3 regions of the Amycolatopsis sp. NPDC004772 genome follow, and region 2 is predicted to be linked to each of the others. Evidence: riboswitches for the same ligand, from Rfam matches in the RefSeq annotation. Region 2 holds a riboswitch; each other region holds the start of a gene.
The links. Region 2 has a riboswitch for S-adenosylmethionine ahead of thrC (threonine synthase). Riboswitches for the same ligand answer to the same signal wherever they lie in the genome.
Positions count from the first base shown of each region.

Region 1: another riboswitch for S-adenosylmethionine. It lies ahead of ACWEF6_RS26885 (aminotransferase class V-fold PLP-dependent enzyme); the one in region 2 lies ahead of thrC (threonine synthase).
Region 3: another riboswitch for S-adenosylmethionine. It lies ahead of ACWEF6_RS36055 (methionine ABC transporter ATP-binding protein); the one in region 2 lies ahead of thrC (threonine synthase).

Region 1 covers NZ_JBSGBK010000051.1:6,335-13,997, reverse strand. The annotation lists gene ACWEF6_RS26905 (RluA family pseudouridine synthase) at 1-129, opposite strand, end outside; gene lspA (signal peptidase II) at 126-722, opposite strand; gene ACWEF6_RS26895 (hypothetical protein) at 800-1,396, opposite strand; gene ACWEF6_RS26890 (hypothetical protein) at 1,401-1,985, opposite strand; gene ACWEF6_RS26885 (aminotransferase class V-fold PLP-dependent enzyme) at 2,002-3,327, opposite strand; SAM riboswitch class IV at 3,367-3,481, opposite strand; gene ACWEF6_RS26880 (potassium/proton antiporter) at 3,559-5,037, opposite strand; gene ACWEF6_RS26875 (ArsR/SmtB family transcription factor) at 5,135-5,827, opposite strand; gene ACWEF6_RS26870 (penicillin-binding transpeptidase domain-containing protein) at 5,907-7,532, opposite strand; gene ileS (isoleucine--tRNA ligase) at 7,607-7,663, opposite strand, start outside.
Region 2 covers NZ_JBSGBK010000017.1:12,687-20,349, reverse strand. The annotation lists gene ACWEF6_RS13665 (ComEC/Rec2 family competence protein) at 1-1,099, shown strand, start outside; gene thrC (threonine synthase) at 1,137-2,402, opposite strand; SAM riboswitch class I at 2,416-2,549, opposite strand; gene holA (DNA polymerase III subunit delta) at 2,698-3,678, shown strand; gene rpsT (30S ribosomal protein S20) at 3,794-4,054, opposite strand; gene ACWEF6_RS13645 (DMT family transporter) at 4,381-5,244, shown strand; gene ACWEF6_RS13640 (VOC family protein) at 5,268-5,642, shown strand; gene ACWEF6_RS13635 (class I SAM-dependent methyltransferase) at 5,639-6,259, opposite strand; gene lepA (translation elongation factor 4) at 6,375-7,663, shown strand, end outside.
Region 3 covers NZ_JBSGBK010000093.1:2,919-10,581, forward strand. The annotation lists gene ACWEF6_RS36040 (ABC-F family ATP-binding cassette domain-containing protein) at 1-907, opposite strand, end outside; gene ACWEF6_RS36045 (ASCH domain-containing protein) at 911-1,318, opposite strand; gene ACWEF6_RS36050 (4-(cytidine 5'-diphospho)-2-C-methyl-D-erythritol kinase) at 1,315-2,277, opposite strand; gene ACWEF6_RS36055 (methionine ABC transporter ATP-binding protein) at 2,401-3,414, opposite strand; SAM riboswitch class I at 3,624-3,714, opposite strand; gene rsmA (16S rRNA (adenine(1518)-N(6)/adenine(1519)-N(6))-dimethyltransferase RsmA) at 3,841-4,677, opposite strand; gene ACWEF6_RS36065 (transglycosylase family protein) at 4,857-6,281, opposite strand; gene ACWEF6_RS36070 (TatD family hydrolase) at 6,491-7,327, opposite strand; gene metG (methionine--tRNA ligase) at 7,338-7,663, opposite strand, start outside.

The sequences.
Region 1 (7,663 bases), on a different contig from region 2:
GAGCAGCACGTCCCCGGACTCGGCGAGCTCGGCGACGACCGTGCGGGACAGCCCGAGCAGCTTGGCCAGGCCGGCGTCGACCCGCATCCCGTCGAGCCCGTCGGGCACCGGGAGCATCCGCGAACTCACGCCTGCTCCTCCTGCTGCTGCTCGGCCTTCTTCTTGTCCTTCGTCGACGTGCCGTCGTAGTCCTTGCCCAGCAGGGACAGCAGGACGATCAGGGCGCCGCCGACGCAGATCGCGGAGTCGGCGATGTTGAAGATCGCGAAGCCCTTGCCGTTGGGGGCGAAGGCCGAGATGAAGTCGACGACGTGGCCCTGCAGCCCACCGGGCGCGCGGAAGATGCGGTCGGTCAGGTTGCCGGTGGCGCCGGCGAGCACCAGGCCGAGGCCGATCGCCCAGCCGATCGAGCGCAGCCGCCGCGACAGCCAGACGATCGCGATGACCACGGCGAGCGCGACCAGGGCGAGCACCCAGGTCATGCCGGTGGCCATCGAGAAGGCGGCGCCGGGGTTGCGGATCACCTGCAGGTAGATCAGCCCGCCGAGGACCTTGACCGGCTCCTTGCCCTCCAGGTTGGCGACGACCAGGTTCTTCGACACCAGGTCGATCGCCCAGAACACGACGGCGACCGCGAAGACCCAGCCGACCCGCCGCTTCGGCAGCAGCGGCTTCGCCGGCACCTCCGGGTTCTCGGGCGCGTCGGCGGCCGGATCGGGCACCGCCTCGGCGGGCGCGGCGGTGTCGGGCTCGGAGTGGCTGGGCTCGGTGCTCACCGGTCCATTGTCCACGGCGCTGGTCAGGCGGTGGCGGGCCCGTCCGGACGCGGCCGCAGGAGCACGGCGAAGGCGGCCGCGAACAGGACGCCCGCCGCGGCGAGCGCGCCGGCCACCGGTGGCAGGAACAGCGTCGTGACCAGCGTGAACACCGCGGCGACGGCCAGGAGCGACCAGCTGCGTTCGTAGCCGGCCAGCACCAGGAGGCCCAACGCCGCGAGCAGCGGGCCGCGGACGTCGCCGTCGAGCCGGAACTGGAGGGCGCCGGCCAGGTCGAGCAGCGGGACGGCGGCCAGCGCCCCGAGCGTGCCGAGCAGGAACCGGCCGGGACGCGGCGGCCGCAGCTGCCGCCAGTACCAGGCGGCGACGGCGAGGACCACGCAGGCGAGGCCGGCGAGCCAGCCGAGCCGCGCCGAGGGCACCACGTCGACGGCGACGGCGATCGCTCGCTGCTCGCTCGCCAGGCCGGTGCCGTTGAGCTCGTTGGTCGCGGAGCCGTGCAACCGCTGGTACCCGAGCGTGCTCTCGGGGCGGTCCGGGACCAGTGCGACGGCCACCATCACGAGCAGCGCGAACCCCAGTGCGGCCAACGGGAACCAGGCCCTCCGCGGACTCCCCATCGGGTCAGCCTATCCGGGGCTTCGGCCGCAGCAGGGCGGCGAAGGCGGCGGCGAGCAGGATGGCCGCGGACCCCAGCACGCCCGCCATGTCCGCCGAAAGCACCACGGCGACCAGCGCGAACGCCGCCGCCGTGAGCAGGACGAACCGGCTGCGCTCGTACGCGGCGAGCAGCAGCAGGCCGAGCGTGGCCAGGAGCGGGCCGCGCAGGGTGTCGTCGAGCCGGAACTGCCACGATCCGACCAGGTCGAGCAGGGGGACGGCGAGCAGCGCGGCGACCGTGCCGAGGACGAACCGGGCGGTGCGGACGGGCCGCAGCGCGAGCGCGTACCAGATGGCCGTGCCGGTGACGACCACGCCGAGCGCGATCAGCCACGCGATCTCGGTCGGCAGGCCCGGGCCCAGGGCGTAGAACTCGTCCTGGGTCAGGAACTGCAGGCGAGGGGATGCCGGCGTGGCCGGCCGGAGCAGGAGGTTCGCGGCCTCGGCTTGGGCCCGGCTGCGGCGCGCCAGCAACTGCGCCGCCGCCAGGCCGATCTCCGCGAACCCCAGCAGTGCCAGCGGAAACCAGAAACGCGGCCCTCTCCCCATCGGCCCAGGCTAGCGCTCAGCAGAACGGCGGCAGCTCGCGCGGGTCGCCCACCGGGGCCCAGCGGCCGTCCACCTTCGCGTACTCCCAGCGGGCTCCGCGGGCGACGATCTGGCGCAGCGCCAGCAGCACGCGGTCGACGTGTTCCTCGGTGCTGCCGAGGCCGAGGCTGACGCGGACCGCCTGCTGCCCCTCGCCGCCGGTGACGCCGATCAGGCGCTTGGCCGCGATGTGGGCGCAGAAGGCGCCGTCGCGGACGCCGATGCCGTACTCGGCGGACAGGACCGCGGCGAGCCAGCCGGGGTCGAAGCCGTCGACGACGAAGCTGACCGTGCCGACCCGGTCGACCGGCGCGTCGAACAGCCGCAGCTCGGCGCAGCCGGGGATGCTCTCGAGGCCCTTGCGCAGCCGGGCGAGCAGGGCCTGCTCGTGGTCTTCGATCGCGGCCCAGTTTTCGCCGAGGGTCTCGCACGCGACGCCGAGCGCGTACACGCCGACGGTGTTGGGCGAGCCGGCTTCGTGGCGCTCCGGGCCGGTGTTCCAGACGACGGCGTCTTCGGTGACGAGCTTGGTCGCACCGCCGCCGGCGAGGTACGGGCGGGCCGCGCGCAGCCAGTCGGCACGGCCGATCAGCGCGCCCGCACCGAAGGGCGCGTACAACTTGTGGCCGGACAACGCGACGTAGTCGACGTCGAGTTCCTTGAGCGAAATCCGGCGGTGCGGGGCCAGCTGGGCGGCGTCGAGAGCGATGCGAGCGCCGTGTTTGCGCGCCACGGCGGCGATTTCCGCCACCGGGAGCAGTTCACCGGTCACATTGGACGCCCCGGTGACGACGACCAGCCGCGGGCCCTGCGGGGCTTCGGCGAGTGCTTCGTCCACAGCGGACACCGCGGCGAGGCGGGTGCGCGGCGTCGGGATCCGCCGGACGTTCGGTCCCTGCCACGGCAGGAGCGCGGCGTGGTGCTCGGTGTCGAACACGATCACCGTGGTGTGCCGGGGAAGGCTGCGGGCGAGGAGGTTGAAGGCGTCGGTGGTGTTGCGGGTGAAGACGACGGTGTCGGTCCGCCGCGCGTCGACGAAGCGGCGCAGGACGTCGCGGGTGCGCTCGTAGAGCTTGGTGGAGACCTGCGACGCGAAGCCGGCGCCGCGGTGGACGCTGGCGTACCAGGGCAGGAACTCGTCGACCTTCGCGCGGACGGCGTCGAGGCAGGGGGCGCTCGCGGCGTGGTCGAGGTTGGCGTAGCCGATGTCCCCGCCGGTGACCAGCGGGACCCGCAGCGACGCCCCGGCGACAGCGGGAACGGCGGGGGCTTCGAGCTGGGTGCGGTCGATGGCGAGAGTCATCGGGGTGCCTCCTCGGCGATCCGGGGGACCCCGGCGAGGGGCCCGCGCTTGCCCGTCGCACGGCGCGACCGGCCCGGTCTTCACCCGGGGCACCCCACCGCGGTAGGAGGGTTGCCGGCCAGCAAGCCGGGGCTTCGCGCTGGCACTCATGACCTGGTTCGAAGGTAACCGAGAGCGCGTCCGGGCGCCAACCCCCGTCGCACATTCTGAGACGCCGGTCACAGAGCGTGCTCAGCGGCCGGATTCGCCCTTCCAGCGGGCCAGGCGGCCGGCCCGGTCGACGGCGCGCAGCCGGCGTTCGACCGCGTCGCGGACCGCGCTCGTCGTGACGACCAGGAGCTGGTCGTTCTCCTGCAGCCGGCTGGTCTTCTGCGGGGTGAACCCGGCGCCGTCGCGGACGACCAGGCTGATCGTCGCGCCGACCGGCAGGCGCAGCTCGGACAGGTACACGCCGTGCATCTTCGACCCCGGCTGGATCCGGACCTGCAGCAGTTCGGCGCCGAGCTCGTCCAGCGGCGCGGAGTCGACCTCTATTTCGTGCGCTTCGGACTTCTTGGCCAGCCCGAGCGTGCGGGCGAGCGGGCCGAGCGTCGCCCCCTGGACCAGCGTCAGCACGATGACCAGCACGAACACCGCGTCGACCAGCCGTTGCGCGCCCGGCAGGCCCTGCGACAGCGGGATCATGGCGAGCACGATCGGCACCGCGCCGCGCAGCCCGGCCCACGACAGGAACACCTGTTCCCGCCACGGCAGGCGGAACGGCAGCATCGACAGCACCACCGAGACCGGCCGCGCCAGCAGCAGCACGACCGCGCCCGCGACCAGGCCCGGCACGATCGCGTCGAGCAGCCGGCCCGGCGAGGCGAACAGCCCGAGCAGTACGAACAGGCCGATCTGGGCCAGCCAGCCCAGGCCTTCGGCGAACGAGAGCGTGTCCGACCGGTGCGGCAGCCGCGAATTGCCGAGCACCAGCGCGGCGACGTAGGTGGCGAGCAGCCCGGACGCGTGCAGCAGCTGCCCGGACGAGTAGGCGACGACGCACACCGCGACCGTGGCCAGCGGGTAGAGGCCGGTCGCCGGCAGCGCGGCCCGGCGCAGCGCGATCCCGCCGAGCCAGCCGAAGGCGAGGCCGATGACCAGGCCGGCCGTCAGCTCGTAGACCACCAGCAGCGGCAGCGTCCAGTCCACAGTGGTGCCTTCGGCCAGCACCACGACGGCGATGTAGGCCGGTGCGTCGTTGATGCCCGACTCGAGTTCGAGCGCGCCGGTGAGCCGTTTGCCGATCCCGGCCGTGCGCAGCACCGAGAACACCGCGGCCGCGTCGGTCGAGGCGAGCACCGCGCCCCACAGCAGCGCGAGCCGCCAGTCGAGGCCCAGCAGCCAGTGCAGGGCCGCGCCGGTGGCCGCAATGCTGACCACAACGGCCACTGTGGACAGTGCGATCCCCCGGCCCAGCGCGGGTTTCACCGCCGACCACCGGGTGGTCAGCCCGCCTTCGGCGAGGATCATGACGAGGGCGGCGAGGCCGAGCGACTGGGTCAGGCCGGGGTTGTCGAACCGGATGCCGAAGCCGGCTTCCCCCAGCAGGACGCCGATCCCCAGGTACAGCAGCAGCGAGGGCAGGCCCAGCCGGATCGACACGCGCACGGCCAGCACGGACGCGAGGAGGACGACGCCGCCGACGCCGAGCAGCACGGGAAGCTGGTCCATGCCCGCCTCCTCCCGAGTGCCGTGGGGCCCTCAGAATAGTGAGGCGCGTGGGTTAACTCGTTCGTGTACCGCTGCCCAGCGCCGGACACCCGGTGTGTTAAGGCGCCGCACCACCACCGAGCGCGTCGAGATCGACACCGAGCGCGGCGAACGGCTCCCCCGCCGCCGGCAGCACCTTGACCGCGCGGTGGCCGTCCCGGGCCACCCAGCCGGCGTCGACCGCCCGCTCGAGCAGCGCGGCGGGCAGGGCGCCGGCGAGGTGGTCGCGGCGCTCCGTCCAATCCAGACAGTCCCGCAGCAGCGGCCGCCGCCCGGCCGCCACGGGGACGCCGAGAGCCGCCAGGACGTCGCGGCCGCGCGGGGTCAGCGCCAGCCCGGCGGCGGTGTCGACCAGGCCGGTGGCGAGCATGCCCTCGCGGAGGGCGACGCCGAGCTCGCCGGCGAGATGGTCGTAGCAAGTCCGGGCGAAGCCGAGCCGTCGTGCGCGCAGAGAAGATTTGAGGCTGGTCACGGGCCGGTGTTCGGCGTGCTGGGCCAGGTGCTCGATCAGCTCGGCGACGCGCGGGTCGGCGATCCGGACGTAGCTGGCCCGCCCCTGCTTGACGCGGGCGACGAAGCCGGCACCGGCCAGCCGGCTGACGTGCTCGCTGGCCGTCGAAAGCGCGATCCCGGCGGCCTTCGCGAGCTCGCCGACGGTCCAGGCCCGCCCGTCCAGCAGCACGAGGCACATGGTGGCCCGGCTCGGGTCGGCGAGCACCGCGGCCACCTCGGCCAGCGCGATCGTCTCCATGCCCCCACGCTACGGCCCCGACCCTTCGGCCCCGGCCGAACCTTCGCGTACCCAGCCGGACGACACGCGTGTCGTCCGGTCAGAGGGCCTTGAGGAACTTGGCGGCCAGCTGGACGGCCGGGCCGGAGTCGTTCGACTTTTCGAGGACCACGGCGAAGGCGGTGCTGCCGCGGTACCCGACGAACCAGCCCGTGGCGTTCGAGCCGTCGCCGAACTGGGCCGTGCCCGTCTTGCCGAAGACGTTGCCCGCCGACGCCGCCGCGCGGCCGGTGCCGCTGGTCACCACCGCGTGCATCATCTTCCGCACCTCCCCGAGCACTGACGAAGGCGGCGGGGAGTAGCCCTTGACGACCGAGGTCTCCAGGTCGTGCCACAGCCGGGGCGTGATCGCCTTGCCCGTCGCGACCGTGGCCGCCATCAGCGTGCCGCCGAGGGCGCTGGCCTGGATGCGGCCCTGGCCGAACCCGTCCTCGACCTGCTCGTCCTTGCTCGCCGCGGGCTCGACCTTGCCCAGCTCGGTCTTGATCCCGGGGATGTCGTAGTCGGCGTTGAGGCCCAGTTCGTCGGCCGCCTTCTTCAGCCCGTCCGCGGGCAGGGCGAGCGCGAGCTGGCCGAACGTCGTGTTGCAGGAGCGGGCGAACGCCGTCTGGAGGTTCGTCGCGCCCAGCTCGAAGCCCTCGTTCTTGACCGTCCGCGTGCCGATCGTCGCGACGCCCGGGCAGTCGACCGGCGACCCCGCGTTCAGGCCGCTCTGCTGGACCGCCGCCACCGACGTCGCGATCTTGAACGACGACCCCGGCTCGTACAGGCCGTTGAGCGCCTTCGGCGAGTTCCCGGCCGCAGCGTTCTGCGCGACCGCGAGGATGTCCCCCGAGCCCGTGTCGAGGGCGACGAGCATCGCCGATCCCTGGTAGCCGTCCACCGCGGCCTGGGCGGCGTTCTGCGCGGCCAGGCTCAGGCTCGCCACGAGCGGCTTCGCGCCGGCGTCCGACGTCTTCCCGTACAGCCGCTCGAGGCTCTTGCCGCCGCCGTCGACGCGTTCGACGGCGAACCCGCTGCCGGCCGCGGCCGTCACCTGGCCGACGAACGCCGAGCGCAGCAGCGGCGCCGGGTTGCCGTCCGCCATCCGCGGGCCGCCGGCCCCGCTGATCACCAGCGGTTTGCCGTCCCGGTCGGCGACCGCGACCGTGTCCTGCGCGGCCGTGCTGATCACCAGCCGCTGGCCCGCCTCGAGCTTCGGGTGCAGCAGCGACGGCGCCCAGTGCACCAGCCACTTCCCGCTGCTCCGCACGAGCTCGAACGGCACGTCGTAGGTCCAGACCTGCCCCGGCTTCAGCGTCCAGGACATGCTGAACGTGCCGCCCGTCCGGTTCTCCCCGGCCGGGGACGGCTGCAGGACGGTCAGCTTGGCGGCCACCGACGTCGGGTTCAGCGTGTTCCGGGTGGCCCGCAGCGCGACCGCGGCGGCCGCGTTGTCGTCGGTCAGCCGGCCCGCCGCATCCGGGTTGTTCTCGGAAAGATCCTGCAGGTACTCGGTGATCGCCGTGTTCGGGTCGAGCGCGCCCGGGCTCTCCACGGTGGTCGCGCCGGTGGCGGCCTCCGGGGTCGATCCCCCGCTGTTGAGCAGGAAGAACGCGGCCACCACGACCACGACGACCAGCAGCGCGCCACCGATCAGGATGCCGCGTCTCTTGCCAGGGCTCATTCCGGTTCCCCTCCCCCAAGGAGCCACCCGTGGGTGGCCGGTCGAGTCTGCACCCTACCGGCCACCCCCGACAATCATGATTTCGCGACCGACACCGTGACCTTCGTGCCGTCCCCGACCGTGCCGGCGAA
Region 2 (7,663 bases):
GACGGTGCTCGGCGTGCTGGCGACGATCACCGGTCCGTGGTGGCCGGGCGCCGGGAGGCTCCTGGTGCACCTGGCCGACCCCGAGGCCCGGTGGCTGATCACGGTGGCCCGGCACGGTGCCCGGGCTCCGGGCGCGGTCATCGCCTGGCCCGGCGGCTGGGTGGGCGGTCTCCTGGCCGCCGTCGTCCTGGCGGGGCTGGCGCTCGCGGTCCGGCACCGGAAGGTGCGGGTGCTGATGGCCGTGCTCGTCGCCGGTGCGCTGCTGGTGTTCGTGCCGGTCCGGGTGGTGGCGCCGGCGTGGCCGCCGCGGAACTGGGCGATGGTCGAGTGCGACGTCGGCCAAGGTGACGCGGTCGTGCTGGCGACCGCCGAGCCGGGGCGCGCGGTCGTCGTCGATGCCGGGCCCGAGCCGGGGCCGGTCGACGAGTGCCTGCACCGGCTGGCGGTCGACCGGGTTCCGCTGCTGGTGCTGAGCCACCTGCACGCCGACCACATCGGCGGTCTCGCCTCGGTCTTCGACGGCCGCGCGGTCGGTGCGATCGCCGTCGGCCCCGGGCGGTCGCCGGGATGGGCGTGGCGCCAGGTCGCCGCCGAGGCCGGCCGGCGGGCGGTGCCGCTGGTGGAACTGAACCCGGGGGAGCGGCTGGACTGGCCGGGCCTGGCGCTCGACGTCCTCGGCCCGCGTTACGTACCGGCGCGGCAAGACGGGCCCCAGGACGGCACGACGATCAACAACAGCTCGGTGGTCATCCGGGCGGAAACCACGGCCGGCCGGGTCCTGCTGACCGGCGATGTCGAACTGGCCGCGCAGGCGGACCTGCTGGCCGACATCGGAGATCTGAAGGCGGAGGTGCTGAAGGTGCCCCATCACGGCAGCCGTTACTCGCTGCCGTCGTTCCTCGCGGCGGTGGCTCCGCGGGTGGCGTTGGTCAGCGTCGGGGCGGGAAACACGTACGGCCACCCCAGCAAGTCCACAATGGACACCTTGGTGGCGCTCGGCGCGCGAGTCACTCGCACCGACGAGGACGGCGACACCGCGGTGGTCACCGGAACGGCAATAGTCCGCCGTGGCGAGCCGCGCGGCCCGCCGCGACGCTGAGTGCCGGGGCAGGCCGACTGCCCGCCCCGGCCGGAGCTCAGTAGCCGAGGGCCTCGTTCACGGCCGCGGCCGAGGGCGGCAGGGTGGCCTTGGGGCCGACGTGGTTCTCGATCGCGTCGAGGGTCTTGAGGCCGTCGCCGGTGATCAGCAGGACCGTCTCGGCGTCCGGGTCCAGCTTGCCCGTCTCGACCAGCTTCTTCGCCGTGGCGACGGTGACCCCGCCCGCCGTCTCGGTGAAGATGCCTTCGGTGCGGGCGAGCAGGCGGATGCCTTCGACGACCTCTTCGTCGGAGACGTCCTCGATCGCGCCGCCGGTGCGGTTGACGATGTCGAGCACGTACGGGCCGTCGGCCGGGTTGCCGATCGCCAGCGAACGGGCGATGGTGTCCGGCTTCACCGGCTGGACCACGTCGTGGCCTTCGCGGAACGCGGCCGACACCGGCGAGCAGCCGGTGGCCTGCGCGCCGAACACCTTGTACGGGCTGGCGTCCACGAGGCCGAGCTGACCCAGCTCACGGAAACCCTTGTCCACCTTGGTCAACTGCGAACCGGAGGCGATCGGGACGACGATCTGCGGCGGGATGCGCCAGCCGAGCTGCTCGGCGACCTCGAAGGCCAGCGTCTTCGAGCCTTCCGAGTAGTACGGCCGGACGTTCACGTTGACGAACGCCCACTTCGGGTGCTCGCCGGCGAGCTCGGTGGCGAGGCGGTTGACGTCGTCGTAGTTGCCGTCGATGGCGAGGAGGTCACCGTCGTACACCGCGGTGGTGAGGATCTTGGCGCGCTCGAGGGTCTTCGGGATCAGCACGACCGACCGCCAGCCGGCGCGGGCCGCGGCGGCGGCCGTCGCGTTGGCCAGGTTGCCGGTCGACGGACACGCGAGCACCTCGAACCCGAACTCGCGGGCCGCGGCCAGCGCGACGGCGACGACGCGGTCCTTGAACGAGTGCGTCGGGTTGCCGGTGTCGTCCTTGACCCACACGCGCTTGAGGCCGAGCGCCTTGGCGAGGCGGTCGGCGCGGACCAGCCGCGTCGCGCCCGGCTCGGTGTTCGGGATCTCTTCGACGTTGGACGGAACCGGAAGGAGCTTCTTGTAGCGCCAGATGTTCTTGGGGCCGGCCTCGATGTCTTCGCGGCGGACGCGGCCGAAGTCGTAGGCGACCTCGAGCGGCGAGAAGTCTTCGGCGGAGACGAACTCCGGGGCCAGCGGCTGCCGGTGGCCCTCTTCCTTCGACACCAGTTCGACGGCGGGACCGAGATCCGGGGTCTTCGTGGTGGAGGTCGTGCCGAGGGTGGCGGTCATCGCGAGGTTCCTTTCCTCATCTGCCCCGCCGAAGCGGGCCGGAATTGGCACCGTGGTCGTCAGCTACCCCGCGATCGCGGGATGACGGGCTGTACGCCGGTTGCCGGGGCTTCGTCGGGCCGTTCCCTCTGCCCCTCTGGATGAGCGGTATTCGGTTGTCGGTGCCACGCACGCCGGATCGTCCGGGGCGGGCTGCCTCGGCTACACCGTACGACATCGCGCTCGCGCCGTGCCACGGTGGCCGCCCGACATCACCGGAGCGGGGGCACCGGAGCGCAAGTGAGAGGATTCCCGGGTGACCGCGCAAGCCACCGCCCCGGCCCCGCTGCAGCTGGTGCTGGGGGAGGAAGAACTGCTGATCGAGCGGGCCGTCCGCGAGACGCTCGCCGCCGCCCGCGCGACGGACCCGACCGCGGAGCTGACCCGCGTCCGGGTGTCCGATCTCACAGCGCCCGAGCTGGCCGAACTGGTCAGCCCGTCGCTGTTCAGCGAGGGCCGGGTGATCGTCCTGGAGTCGGCGCAGGACATCTCGCAGGAGCTGGCCGACGCCGTCGCGAGCTACCTGAAGGACCCGGCGGACGGGGTCGTGCTCGTTGTCGTGCACACCGGCGGCGGCCGCAGCAAGGCCGGCAAGTCGCTCCCGGCCGCGCTGAAGAAGGCCGGTGCTGAGGTCACCGAGTGCCCGAAGCTGACCAAGCCGGCCGAGCGGGAGCAGTTCGTGCGCCACGAGGTGCGCCGGGTGGGCGGCAAGATCGACCCGGCGGGGGTGGCCGCCCTCCTCGACGCCGTGGGCTCCGACCTGCGGGAACTCTCCTCGGCGGCGACGCAGCTGGTCGCGGACACCGGCGGGGCCGTCGACGCCGACGCGGTCCGCCGCTACCACCGCGGCCGCGCCGACGTCACCGGGTTCGCAGTCGCGGAGAAGGCCGTCAGCGGTGACCGCTCGGCGGCGCTGGAGTCGCTGCGGTGGGCGATGCAGCTGGGCGTCCCGCACGTCCTGGTCGCGGACGCTCTGGCCGACGCGGTCCGCACGATCGCCCGGGTCTCCGGCGCGGGCCGGGGCAACCCGAACCAGCTGGCGGGCGAACTCGGCATGCCGCCGTGGAAGATCCGCAAGGCGCAGGGCCAGTCCCGCGGCTGGAACCCCGACGGCCTGGCGACGGCGATGCGCGTGGTCGCGCGGCTGAACGCCGAGGTCAAGGGCGTGGCGGCGGACCCGAACTACGCGCTGGAACGAGCGGTCCTCGAGGTGGCGGCGGCCAAGGGCGACCGCTGACGCCGCGAGCCGCGGCGCTGCCGTCCCGGGGCGCCGCGGCCGGTCGGTGCCGGCCCCACCACGGACACGAAGAAGGCCCCGGCCGAAGCCGGGGCCTTCCCAGAAATCAACCAGCTCAGAGCGCGTTGACGCGCTTCGCGAGCGCCGACTTCTTGTTGGCGGCCTGGTTGGCGTGGATGACGCCCTTCGAGACGGCCTTGTCCAGCTTCTGGGCGGCGTCGCGCTGCAGCTCGACGGCCTTGGCCTTGTCGCCGGCCTCGGCGGCTTCGCGGACCTTGCGGATCGCGGTCTTCACCGAGGACCGGATCGCCTGGTTGCGCTGACGCGCCTTCTCGTTCGTCGTGATGCGCTTGATCTGCGACTTGATGTTGGCCATAGGGCAACTCCTGTTTCACTCGGTGAGATCGCCGCCGCGCTGAAGTGGCCCCGGTGGAACCGGGTTTCCTCCATGACGGAATGCCGCACGGGCAGCGAGCGACCACTCTAACAGCCGGGCCGCGGGCGTCCGGAGCCGGGAGTACGGTGGACGGCGGTAGTGCCTAGGGTTCCGTCGCCGGTCCGCGCTCCCAGCTCGACCCAACCAGGACCGGTGGGTCTGGTCCGAGCGGCACCATCGGCGGGCCCGGACGGCCGGTCGTTCATCTGACGGGGCAAAAGCCTGGAGGACCCGGTTTCGCGCGCGCGAAAAACCGAAGGGGTCCGATGAACGCCACCGCCCTGTCCCTAGTCCTCGTCGCGGCCGTCGTGCACGCCGCCTGGAACCTCGCCGCGAAGCGGATTTCCTCCGGCGGCACCCAGTTCGTCTGGCTCTACTACACCGTCGGCGCCGTCGCGCTGCTGCCGATCACGGTCGTCCAGCTCGTCGTCGGAGCCGGCCGTCCACAGTGGAGCTGGCTGCTCGCCGCCGTCGTCACCTCCGTGCTGCACATCGCCTACGGCATCGTCCTGCAACGCGGGTACCGCGTGGGGGACCTGTCCGTCGTCTACCCCGTCGCGCGGGGCACCGGGCCGCTGCTGTCGGTGCTGGCCGCCGTCCTCGTGCTCGGCGAACGGCCCGGTCCGCTCGGCCTGCTCGGCGCGTTCCTGGTGATCGCCGGCGTCCTGGTGATCAGCACCGGCCGCAAGGCGGGTGACCCGCAAGCGGTCAAAGCGGGGATCTTCTACGGCCTGCTGACCGGCGCCGTCATCGCCGGCTACACGCTCTGGGACGCGCACTCGGTGACCGGCCTCGGCGTGCCGCCGGTCGTCTATTTCGGCCTCGGCTCGGTCCTGCAGAGCGTCCTGCTCGTGCCCGGCGCGCTGGCCGGGCGTGCCGAGGTCGGCCGCGTCTGGCGCGAGCACCGCCGGGAGGTGCTGCTCGTCGGGCTGCTGTCGCCGGTCGCCTACATCCTCGTGCTGTTCGCCCTGACCATGGCGCCGGTCAGCCTGGTCGCACCCGCCCGGGAGCTGAGCATCGTGCTCGGCGGCCTCGCCGCGTGGCTGGTCCTGGGCGAGCGGGACGCCGTGCGGCGGCTGGCCGGCTCGGTGATCGTGCTGTCCGGCATCGCGGCGATTGCGGCCGCCTGAGCCCGTCCGGTAGGGATGGTCGGATGGAGATCCTGAAGAGCCGGCTGCTGATCCGCCCGCGGGACGCCGCCGCTTCCACGGCGTTCTACCGCGACACCCTCGGCCTGGCCGTGGAGCGGGAGTTCCCGGGCGGCACCGTGTTCTTCCTCGGCCACGGCTCCCTGGAGGTCTCCGGCGCGGGCGAGACGGGCGCGTCCCCCGATCTGGTGCTCTGGCTGCAGGTCCGGGACCTCGCCGGCACCCTGGCCGAGCTCGAGGCGAAGGGGCTGGCACCGGTGCGCGACGCCCGGCGTGAGCCGTGGGGCCTCGACGAGGCCTGGATCGCCGATCCGGACGGCACGCGCATCGTGCTGGTCGAGGTGCCCGAGGGCCACCCGATCCGCACGGACACCCGCTAGGCCGGCTTGACCGCGCGCAGCTGGGCGGCGAGCGCGGCGAACCCCGGCGGCTCCCAGGTCCAGGTCTGCAGGTCGGCGAACCCCGCGGCGGTGGCTTCGTCGGCCAGGACGTGCCTGCTCACGGGCAGCCACTTTTCGTGCGCGGACAGCAGCAGCCGCCCGCCCGGGCGCAGCACCCGGAACAGCTCGGCGAACCCGGCCGCGCGGTCTTCCCACAGCATGACGTTGTTCACGCTCAGGACGGCGTCGACGGACCCGTCGGGCTCGCCGGTGTGCGCCGCCGACCCTTCGCGCAGCTCGGCGCGGCCGCCGCAGCGCTCCTGGCACAGCGTCAGCATCTCGAGGGAGGGATCGACGCCGATGGCGCGCCCGGCCAGGCGCGCGGCGGCGTCCAGGCCGACGCCGGGGCCGGGGCCGACGACCAGGACGGTCTCGTCCGGCTCGATCTTCGCGAGGTCGACGACGCGGTGTTCGGTCGCGGCGTTGCCGCGGGCCATGACCCAGCCGCCGAGGCGGCCGAGCGCGCCGGAGGGGTGACCGAACGTCCGGTCGAGGACGCGGGCGAACCCGCTGGTCTCCGGCTGGGGAGGGGGTACCGGCTGGTGCGGAGTGCTCATACTTCGAGGGCACCACGGATCGCGGAACCCCGCATCGGGGATGACCCCCACCCGCACCCGGAGGGCCATGGGAACATAGAGGTGGCCATCCCCGACTTTCCGAGGACTCATTCGAGTGACGACGTTCGCCGACACCACCTTCACGCCGCCGGAGCTGATCCGGAACTTCTGCATCATCGCGCACATCGACCACGGCAAGTCGACCCTGGCCGACCGCATGCTGCAGCTCACCGGCGTCGTCGAAGAGCGCGCCATGCGGGCCCAGTACCTCGACCGGATGGACATCGAGCGCGAGCGCGGCATCACGATCAAGGCGCAGAACGTCCGGCTGCCCTGGAAGGTCGACGGCCAGGACCACGTCCTGCACATGATCGACACGCCCGGCCACGTGGACTTCACCTACGAGGTCTCCCGGGCCCTGGAGGCGTGCGAAGGCGCGATCCTGCTGGTCGACGCGGCGCAGGGGATCGAGGCCCAGACGCTGGCGAACCTGTACCTGGCGCTGGAGAACAATCTCCAGATCATCCCGGTGCTCAACAAGATCGACCTGCCCTCGGCCGACCCCGACAAGTACGCGGGTGAGCTCGCCCACATCATCGGCTGCGAGCCGGAGGACGTGCTGCGGGTCTCGGCCAAGACCGGCATGGGCGTCGGCGCGCTGCTCGACGAGGTCGTGAAGCAGGTCCCGGCGCCGCAGGGCGACGCCGACGCGCCCGCCCGCGCGATGATCTTCGACTCGGTCTACGACACCTACCGCGGTGTCGTCACCTACATCCGCGTCGTCGACGGCAAGATCACCCCGCGCGAGCGGATCCGGATGATGTCGACCGGCGCCACGCACGAGCTCCTCGAGGTCGGGATCATCTCGCCGGAGCCGAAGCCGAGCAAGGGCCTCGGCGTCGGCGAGGTCGGCTACCTGATCACCGGCGTGAAGGACGTCCGGCAGTCGAAGGTCGGCGACACCGTGACCTCCGAGCGCCACGGCGCCAAGGAGGCGCTGGCGGGCTACCGCGAACCGAAGCCGATGGTCTACTCCGGGCTGTACCCGGTGGACGGTTCCGACTACCCCGAGCTGCGCGAGGCGCTGGACAAGCTCCAGCTGAACGACGCCGCGCTCGACTACGAGCCGGAGACGTCGGTGGCGCTGGGCTTCGGCTTCCGCTGCGGCTTCCTCGGCCTGCTGCACCTGGAGATCACCCGCGACCGGCTCGAGCGCGAATTCGGCCTCGACCTGATCTCGACGGCGCCGAACGTCATCTACCGCGTGGTGCTCGAAGACCGCAGCGAGGTCGTCGTGACGAACCCGTCCGACTGGCCGACCGGGCTGAAGATCGCCGAAGTGCACGAGCCGGTGTCGAAGGTGAGCATCCTCGCGCCGTCGGAGTTCGTCGGCACGATCATGGA
Region 3 (7,663 bases), on a different contig from region 2:
CGTGGTCGAGCAGCGTCCGCTCGCCCACCGCGTACGTCGTGTCTTCCAGCTCCAGCACGGTTTTCCCGAGCCGCCGCTTCGCGAACGCCTGCAGCTCGACGGAATCGCGCGGCGGCGGGACGTCGGCGATCAGCGCTTCGGCCGCCTCGACGCGGTAGCGCGGCTTCGACGAGCGCGCCTGCGGGCCGCGGCGCAGCCACGCCAGCTCCTTACGGGCCAGGTTCTGCCGCTTCTCCTCGGCCGTCGCGGCCAGACGCGCCCGCTCGGCGCGCGCGAAGATCCAGTCGGCGTAGCCACCTTCGTACTGCTCGACGCGGCCGTTCGCGACCTCCCACGTCAGCGTCGCGACCGTGTCGAGGAACCACCGGTCGTGCGTGACGACCACGACGGCGACCTTCCGGGCCAGCAGGTGGTCGGCGAGCCAGCGGACACCTTCGACGTCCAGGTGGTTGGTCGGCTCGTCGAGCACGATCAGGTCGAGCTCGCCGGTCAGCGCGGCGGCCAGGGAGACCCGGCGCCGCTCGCCGCCGGACAGGTTCGCCGTCGGCGTGTCCAGACCGATCGCCGTGATGCCCAAGCCGTCCACAATGGACCGGACACGCGCGTCGGCGGCCCATTCGTGCTCGGCGCCGTAGCGCTCGAGCACGACGTCGCCGACCGTGCTGCCGTCCGGGAGTTCCGTGCGCTGGGTGACCACGGCCATCCGCAGATCGCGAACCTGGCTCACCCGCCCGGAATCCGGCTCGGCGAGTCCGGAAAGGACTTCCAGCAGCGTGGTCTTGCCGCCCCCGTTGAGGCCGACGACGCCGATGCGCTGCCCGGCCGCGATGCCGAGGGAAACGCCGTCCAGCAGCGGGCGAACCCCGTAGGACTTGCTCACCGCCTCCAGGTTGACCAGGTTGGCCACTGCTCAGCCGATCCTTTCCACGATGACGAACCGCGTCGCCACGACGAGGGTCGTGTCGTCCACGGCGAACTCCGGGTCTTCCATGACCGCGCGCATTTCCGCGCTCTGCCAGTAGTCCGTGTGGTCGGCACGCCACTCGGCGACGCTGGTGAAGCCCTCGCCCTCGTCGAGCGCGTGCTGCAAGTCCACTTCGGACAGAGGGAGGACGCGCACCTCGGTGGTCTCGAGCACCGCGACGCCGTTGCCCGCCGAGTCGATCATCAGCTCGCGCTCGCCGACGACAGGCAGTTCTTCGCCGTACTTCTCGTATTCGGCGACCAGGCCGGTGGTCGACGTCTTCTCCCCGCGCAGGATCGCCGCGACCAGCTTGTCGCGCAGCGGGCCGGGGAAGGCGAACTCGGCGTGCTTCATGCGTGCACCCGCGGCGGCGCCGGGCGTGGCGCGTCGTCCCCGCCGACCAACCGGGCGCCGGGGACGGGGCCGTGGGCCACGCGGACCGTGCGGCAGACGCCGGCGCCCGACAGCTCGGCCGCGACCTCCACCGCCGACTGCGCGTCTTCGCAGAGGAACGCGCACGTCGGGCCGGAACCGGACACCGTGCCCGCGAGCGCGCCCGCGTTCACGCCCGCCCGGAGCGTGCGGCGCAGGTCGGGCCGCAGTGAGACCGCCGCCGCCTGGAGGTCGTTGCCCAGCAGCAGGGCCAGCTGGCGTGGGTCGCCCGACGCCAGCGCCTCGACGACCGGTGTGTGCGAACCGATCCGGGGCGGGTTGCCCGCCGCGCGCAGGCGGTCGAGTTCGCCGAACACCTTCGGCGTCGACAGCCCTTCGGCGGCGAAAGCCAGCACCCAGTGGAACGTGTGCCGCGACAGCACCGGGACGAGCTGCTCGCCGCGACCGGTGCCCAGGGCGGTGCCGCCGTACAGCGCGAACGGGACGTCGCTGCCCAGGCCGGCGGCGAGCTCGGCCAGCTCGTCACGGGTGACGTCGAGTCCCCACAGCGAGGCGAGCCCGACCAGCGTCGCCGCCGCGTCGGCGCTGCCGCCCGCCATGCCGCCGGCGACCGGGATGCCCTTGCGCAGCACCACCCGGACCTTCGGCTCGCCGGTGCGCCCGACGTGCGCGGCGAGCGCCTCGACGGCCCGCCAGGCCAGGTTTTCGGGGCCGGTCGGGACCGAGCCCTCCCCCTCGCCGTAGACCTCGATGCCGGGCTCTTCGGTGACCGCGACGGTCACCTCGTCGGTCAGCGACAGCGCCTGGAACACGGTGACCAGCTCGTGGTAACCGTCTTCGCGCAGGTCGTCGACCGAAAGGTGCAGGTTGACCTTGGCCGGGACCCGGACGGTGACTGGGGGCGGAACTACGGCGAGCACCCGACCAGCCTACGTGCCCGCCCGAACGCCCCAATGTGGCGTTGGGTGCGTTGGACGCACCGAACGCCACATTGGGTGCGTCACATGCACCCAACGCCACATTGGGGCGCTTGGGGCGGGGGGTCAGGCGGCCGCGACACCCTGCGGGCCGCGCGCGGTGTGCGTCACGTGCCCGCCGCGCTCGGCGACCCAGGCCAGCGCCGCGTCGGCGCGCTCGCCGCGGACACCGAGGCGGAACCGGCCGACCGGCGTGTCACCGATGCGGGTCAGGCCGCCGCCGATGGTGGCGAACTCGACGTCGAAGCGGCCCGCGGCCTCGGGCAGCAGCGCGCCCACCGACGCGAAACCGACCAGCACGACGTCGGCCGAGCGGTCGTAGCGCGCCGCCTGCGAGCGGGTGGTCTCGATGGCCGGCAGCAGCGCCTGGGCGGTGCGGCTGGCCGGGTTCGAGATCAGGTCGAGCACCGTGCCGCGCTCGACGACCGTGCCGTCCTCCAGCACCGCGACGTCGTCGCAGACCCGGCGGACCACGCCCGCGTCCGGCGTCGTGACGACGATCGTGGTGCCCAGCTCGGAGCGCGCCCGGTCGAGGACGGCGAGCACCGCGCCGGCCTCCTCCGGGTCGACGCCGGCGGTCGGGTCGTCGGCGAGCAGCACGGCCGGGGCCGCCGCCAGCGCCTTCGCGACCGCGACGCGGCGGAGCTGCCCGGCGGACAGCTCACCGGGCCGCTGCGTGGCGCGCTGGGTCAGGCCGACGAGGTCGAGCAGCGAGCCGACCCGGCTGCGGCGCTGCGGGCCGTCGACGCCGAGCTGCTCGAGCGGGGAAGCGATGTTGCCGGCGATGGTGCGCTCGGCGATCAGCTCCGGTTTCGTGGAAACGACGCCGAGCTGACGGCGGATTTCGCGGAGGCGGCGGCCGTCGAGGGTGCCGGTGTTGAGGCCGTCGAGGCGGACGACACCGCGGTCCGGGCGCTCCTGCAGGGCGATGCACCGGGCGAGGACGGACTTGCCCGACCCGGCGGGACCGACCACGCCGAACAGCGAGCCGGCCTGGACGTCGACGCTCACGTCCCGCAGCGCGACGACGGAGTTTCCGTTGGTGGCAAAGGTTTTGGACAGGTTTTCGACGGTGATCACGAAGGCTCCAGAAAACGGGGTGCAGGCAGCGCGCAGCACCCGGCCGCAAGCGAGTTCCGTCCTGTTCGGACGGTGCGTGAAGAAGAGGTGGACCGGCTCGGACTAGCTCAGCGGGAGCGTCGACACGCGGTCACGGAGCGGCGGCCTTCGTCGACAACGCGACGCCTGGTCAGGAGCAGGGGGCGGGCTACCCTCTTCATCGAAAACGGCCTCCATCGGTCCTGGCGGTAGCACCTGCCCTGTGGAGGGTGGTTGCTGCGACTTCGGCGAGCCAGGTCTCTCAGTCGCTCGGGATGGACGTACTGAGTAAAACCGATCCCGAGGAGCGAAAGCAAGCCCGTTGGCCCAGATCACACGAGTGGAGGTGTCCGAATCGCGGGATCACGGGCTGGGCGGGCGTATTTTCACGCCTCCACTGTGGAGTCGCTAACGCGCGGCGGCGATGCGGGCGAAGTCGTGCACATCCAGCTGCTCGCCACGGGTCTTGGGGTCGATCCCGGCCGCCGTCAGGAGTTCGCCGGCGCGCTCGGCCGAGCCCGCCCAGCCCGCGAGCGCGGCCCGGAGCGTCTTCCTGCGTTGTGAGAATGCGGCGTCCACCAGGCCGAAGAGGACGTCCCGGTCGTCGGACGCCGTCGCGTCGGCCCGCTCGAAGGCGACGAGCGCGGAATCGACGTTCGGCACCGGCCAGAACACCGAGCGTGGCACGGCGGCGACCTTGCGTGCGGGGCCGTACCAGGCGAGCTTGACGCTGGGCACGCCGTAGATCCGGCTGCCGGGGCCGGCGGCCATCCGGTCGGCGACCTCGGTCTGCACCATGACGAGGCCGCTCCGGAGGGAGGGCACCTCAGCCAGCAGGTGCAGCACGACGGGCACGGCGACGTTGTAGGGCAGGTTCGCGACGAGAGCGGTCGGCTCGCCCAGTTCTTCGCGGGTGACGCGCAGGGCGTCCGCCCCGACGACGGTGAGGTTTCCGGCCGCTTCCGGGCCCCGCTCGGCCACCGTCTCGGGCAGCCGCTCGGCGAGCTTGGGATCGATCTCGACGGCGACCACCCGGGCGCCGGTGGCGAGCAGCCCGAGGGTCAGCGACCCGAGCCCGGGCCCGACCTCGAGGACGACGTCGCCCTCGCCGACGTTCGCCAGCTCGACGATCCGCCGGACGGTGTTGGGGTCGTGCACGAAGTTCTGCCCGAGCTTCTTGGTCGGCCGCACGTCGAGTTCGGCCGCCAGCGCACGGATTTCGGCCGGTCCCAGCAGTTCAACCACCGGACGAGCCTACTTGAACCCGGATCCGGCGTGATCAGCGGCGGATCCCGCGTGATCAGAGGCGCATCTCGCGTGATTGGAGGCGGATCTCGCGTGATTGAGCGCGGATCTCGCGTGATTGAGGGGCGACACGCGGAACGGCCCCCGTCCGGTGGACGGGGGCCGTTCCGAAGGGGGGCTCAGGCCTTCTTGCCGCAGACCGGCCAGGCGCTGTAGCCGCCGCGGGCGTCGCGGACCTTCTCCGCGACCGCGATCTGCTGCTCGCGCGAAGCCTGGTTCGGCAGGTTCGCGTACTGGTCGCCGCCGTAGGCGTCCCACGTGCGCTTGTCGAACTGGAGGCCGCCGTAGTAGCCGTTGCCGGTGTTGATGGCCCAGTTGCCGCCCGACTCGCACTGCGCGATGCGGTCCCACGCGGAGCCGTCGCCGATCGCCGGGGTCGGGGCTTCCTTGGTGCCGACGTGGACGATCTTCGGCTTCGGCTGGGTGATGACCTTCTCGGAGATGCTCTCCCGGCCGACCTCTTTGCCGTTCTTCTGCGTGACCTTGTAGGTCACTTCCTTCTGGCCCGGCGTGCCGGGGTCCTCGACCTGCGTCTTGCCCTTGGCGAGGTTCGGGTCGTCGACGCGCTGCTCGGGCGGGTCGATGCTCTCCTTCTGGACGACCGTCGAGACGCCGGTGCGGCTGATGTGCACCTCGGCGCCGTCGGTCAGCTTGACGTCCAGGCCGCCCTCGGCCTGGTCCTCCGGGCCCAGGGTGAGCTTGTACTCGCCCAGGAACTCCTTCGTCGTCACGGCCGTGGTCTTGACCTGCTTCGGCGCGTTCCCGCCGTCGTACAGGGTGATGTTCTTGAGCGTCTTGATCTCGACGGTCGCGCCCTGCAGCGGCAGCTCGCCGCTCTTCGGCATCGACATCCAGGTGCCGGCCTTGTCCATCTCGGTCATCCCGAGCTGGCTCAGCGCGTCGCCGAGGTGGGTCGCGCGGACCCAGGAGGTGCGCTCGGCGCCGTCGACGATCAGCTTCAGCTGGCGGCCGCGCTCGAGCTTGATGACGCCGCCGTCGCCGACCTCCGCCTGCGGGGAGGGCGAGAGCGAGTCGTGCTCGCCGACGGACAGGCCCGCGTCCTCGAGCACCTCGCCGACGGTGCCGCCGAAGGAGTGCACGGTCTGCTGGTGGCCGTCGACGTCGACGGTGATGCTCTTGTTCATCGCCAGCGCGGCCGCGCCGCCGCCGGCGACGGAGATCATGACGCTGAGGACGGCGCCCTTGAGGAACCGGCGCTTCCAGACCTTGGTCGTCTGGCGGAGGCCCTCGTCCAGAGCCGCACGGCGCGCTTCGGGGGAAGCGGTGCGGTCCTCCTCGAGGCCGTCCGGGATGACGATCGGCGGCAGGTACGTCGTCTCGGCGTTGATGAGGCGGATCAGTTCGTCGACGTCGACGTCGATCTCGGCCATCATCGCGTCGGCATCGGGGCCGAGCGCGGCGAGGATGTCCTGCTGCGTGATGTTCGGGTCGTCGGAGAAGTCGAGCTGGCCGTACGCGGTGTCCTCGAAATGACTGCGTTCGAGGACGGCGGAGCGCGCTCCAGCCTGTCTGCTACCTGTCACCGGGGATCGTTCCCTTTCACGAGACGACGGTCGGGGGCGCCGTCTCTACGACTGGGCGTGACGATCGGCAACTGCTGAGCGCAGGTCCGACCGGCACGATCACGGGACAGTAACGGGTCGCGGCGGGTTGCGCAAACACCCCCCGGAGTGTCGTGATCTGGGTCACTCCATCAGGTGGACGAGCCGGAAACCCTGTTGTCGCAATGCGTTCACCCCGGGGTGACGCTGGGGAGTCGGTAGACCCGCTCGGCGGTGGTCCGGACCGCTTCGGCGACTTCGTGGACAGCTTCGCCCCTGAGCGCCGCGAGGTGACGGACGGTGTAAGCGGCGCCGAACGGCTCGTTCGGCCGCCCACGGAACGGGTGGGGGGTCAGAAACGGCGCGTCGGTCTCGACGAGGTACTGCCCCGGCGGGCAGAGCCGGGCCGCCTCGTGGAGCCCCTTCGCGTTCTTGAACGTCACCGTGCCCGCGAAGGAAAGGACAAAGCCCGCGTCGACGCACTTGCGGGCCATTTCCGCGTCCCCCGAAAAACAATGGAAAATTACGGCATTCGGCGCACCCTCTTCGGCCAGGATGCGCAACACGTCGTCGTGGGCCTCGCGGTCGTGGATCATCAGCGGCTTGCCGAGCCGCTTCGCGAGGTCGATGTGCCAGCGGAACGCCTCCTGCTGGGCGTCGTGCGGCGAGTAGTCCCAGTAGTAGTCGAGGCCGGTCTCGCCGACGGCGACCACCCGCTCGTGCCCGGCCAGCCGCTCGACCTCGGCCTTCTCGGCCTCGCCGAACTCCTTGGTCCGGGTCGGGTGGATCGCGACGGCGGCCCAGACGCGACGGTCCCAGCCGGCGGCCTCGGCGGCCCAGCGGGCCGAGGCGAGGTCGTCCGCGACCGTGACGACGCGGGCGACGCCGGCGCGCTCGGCGCGGTCGACCATGGCCGTGACATCGGCCGCGGTGACCGCGCCGCACGCGTCGAGATGGGTGTGCGCGTCCACCACCGACACCGGGAGCCTGTCCGGGACAGGCGGCAGCTCGCGCTTCTCGTCACCCATGCATTACCTCTTACTCCTTGACGATCGGTGCCCACTCCGGGCCGGTCTCGCCGAGCGCCGGGTCGAGCTTGGTGAACAGCGGCGACGGCTTGGCCAGCGGCTTGCCGACCTCGATCGGCGCCGACTCCCACTTGGCCTGCTCGGCCGCGTAGTCGCCGGTGAGGATCGGGTTGACCCGGCCGTCGATGTCGAGGTCGTCGACCTCCTTGAGCTCCGGCTGGGCGGCCCAGACGCCGGTGCCGCCGAGGGCCTCGTGCACCTTCTGGGCCGAGTGCGGCAGGAACGGTGTCAGCAGCGTGTTGGCGTCCGAGACGACCTGCAGCGCGGTGTGCAGCA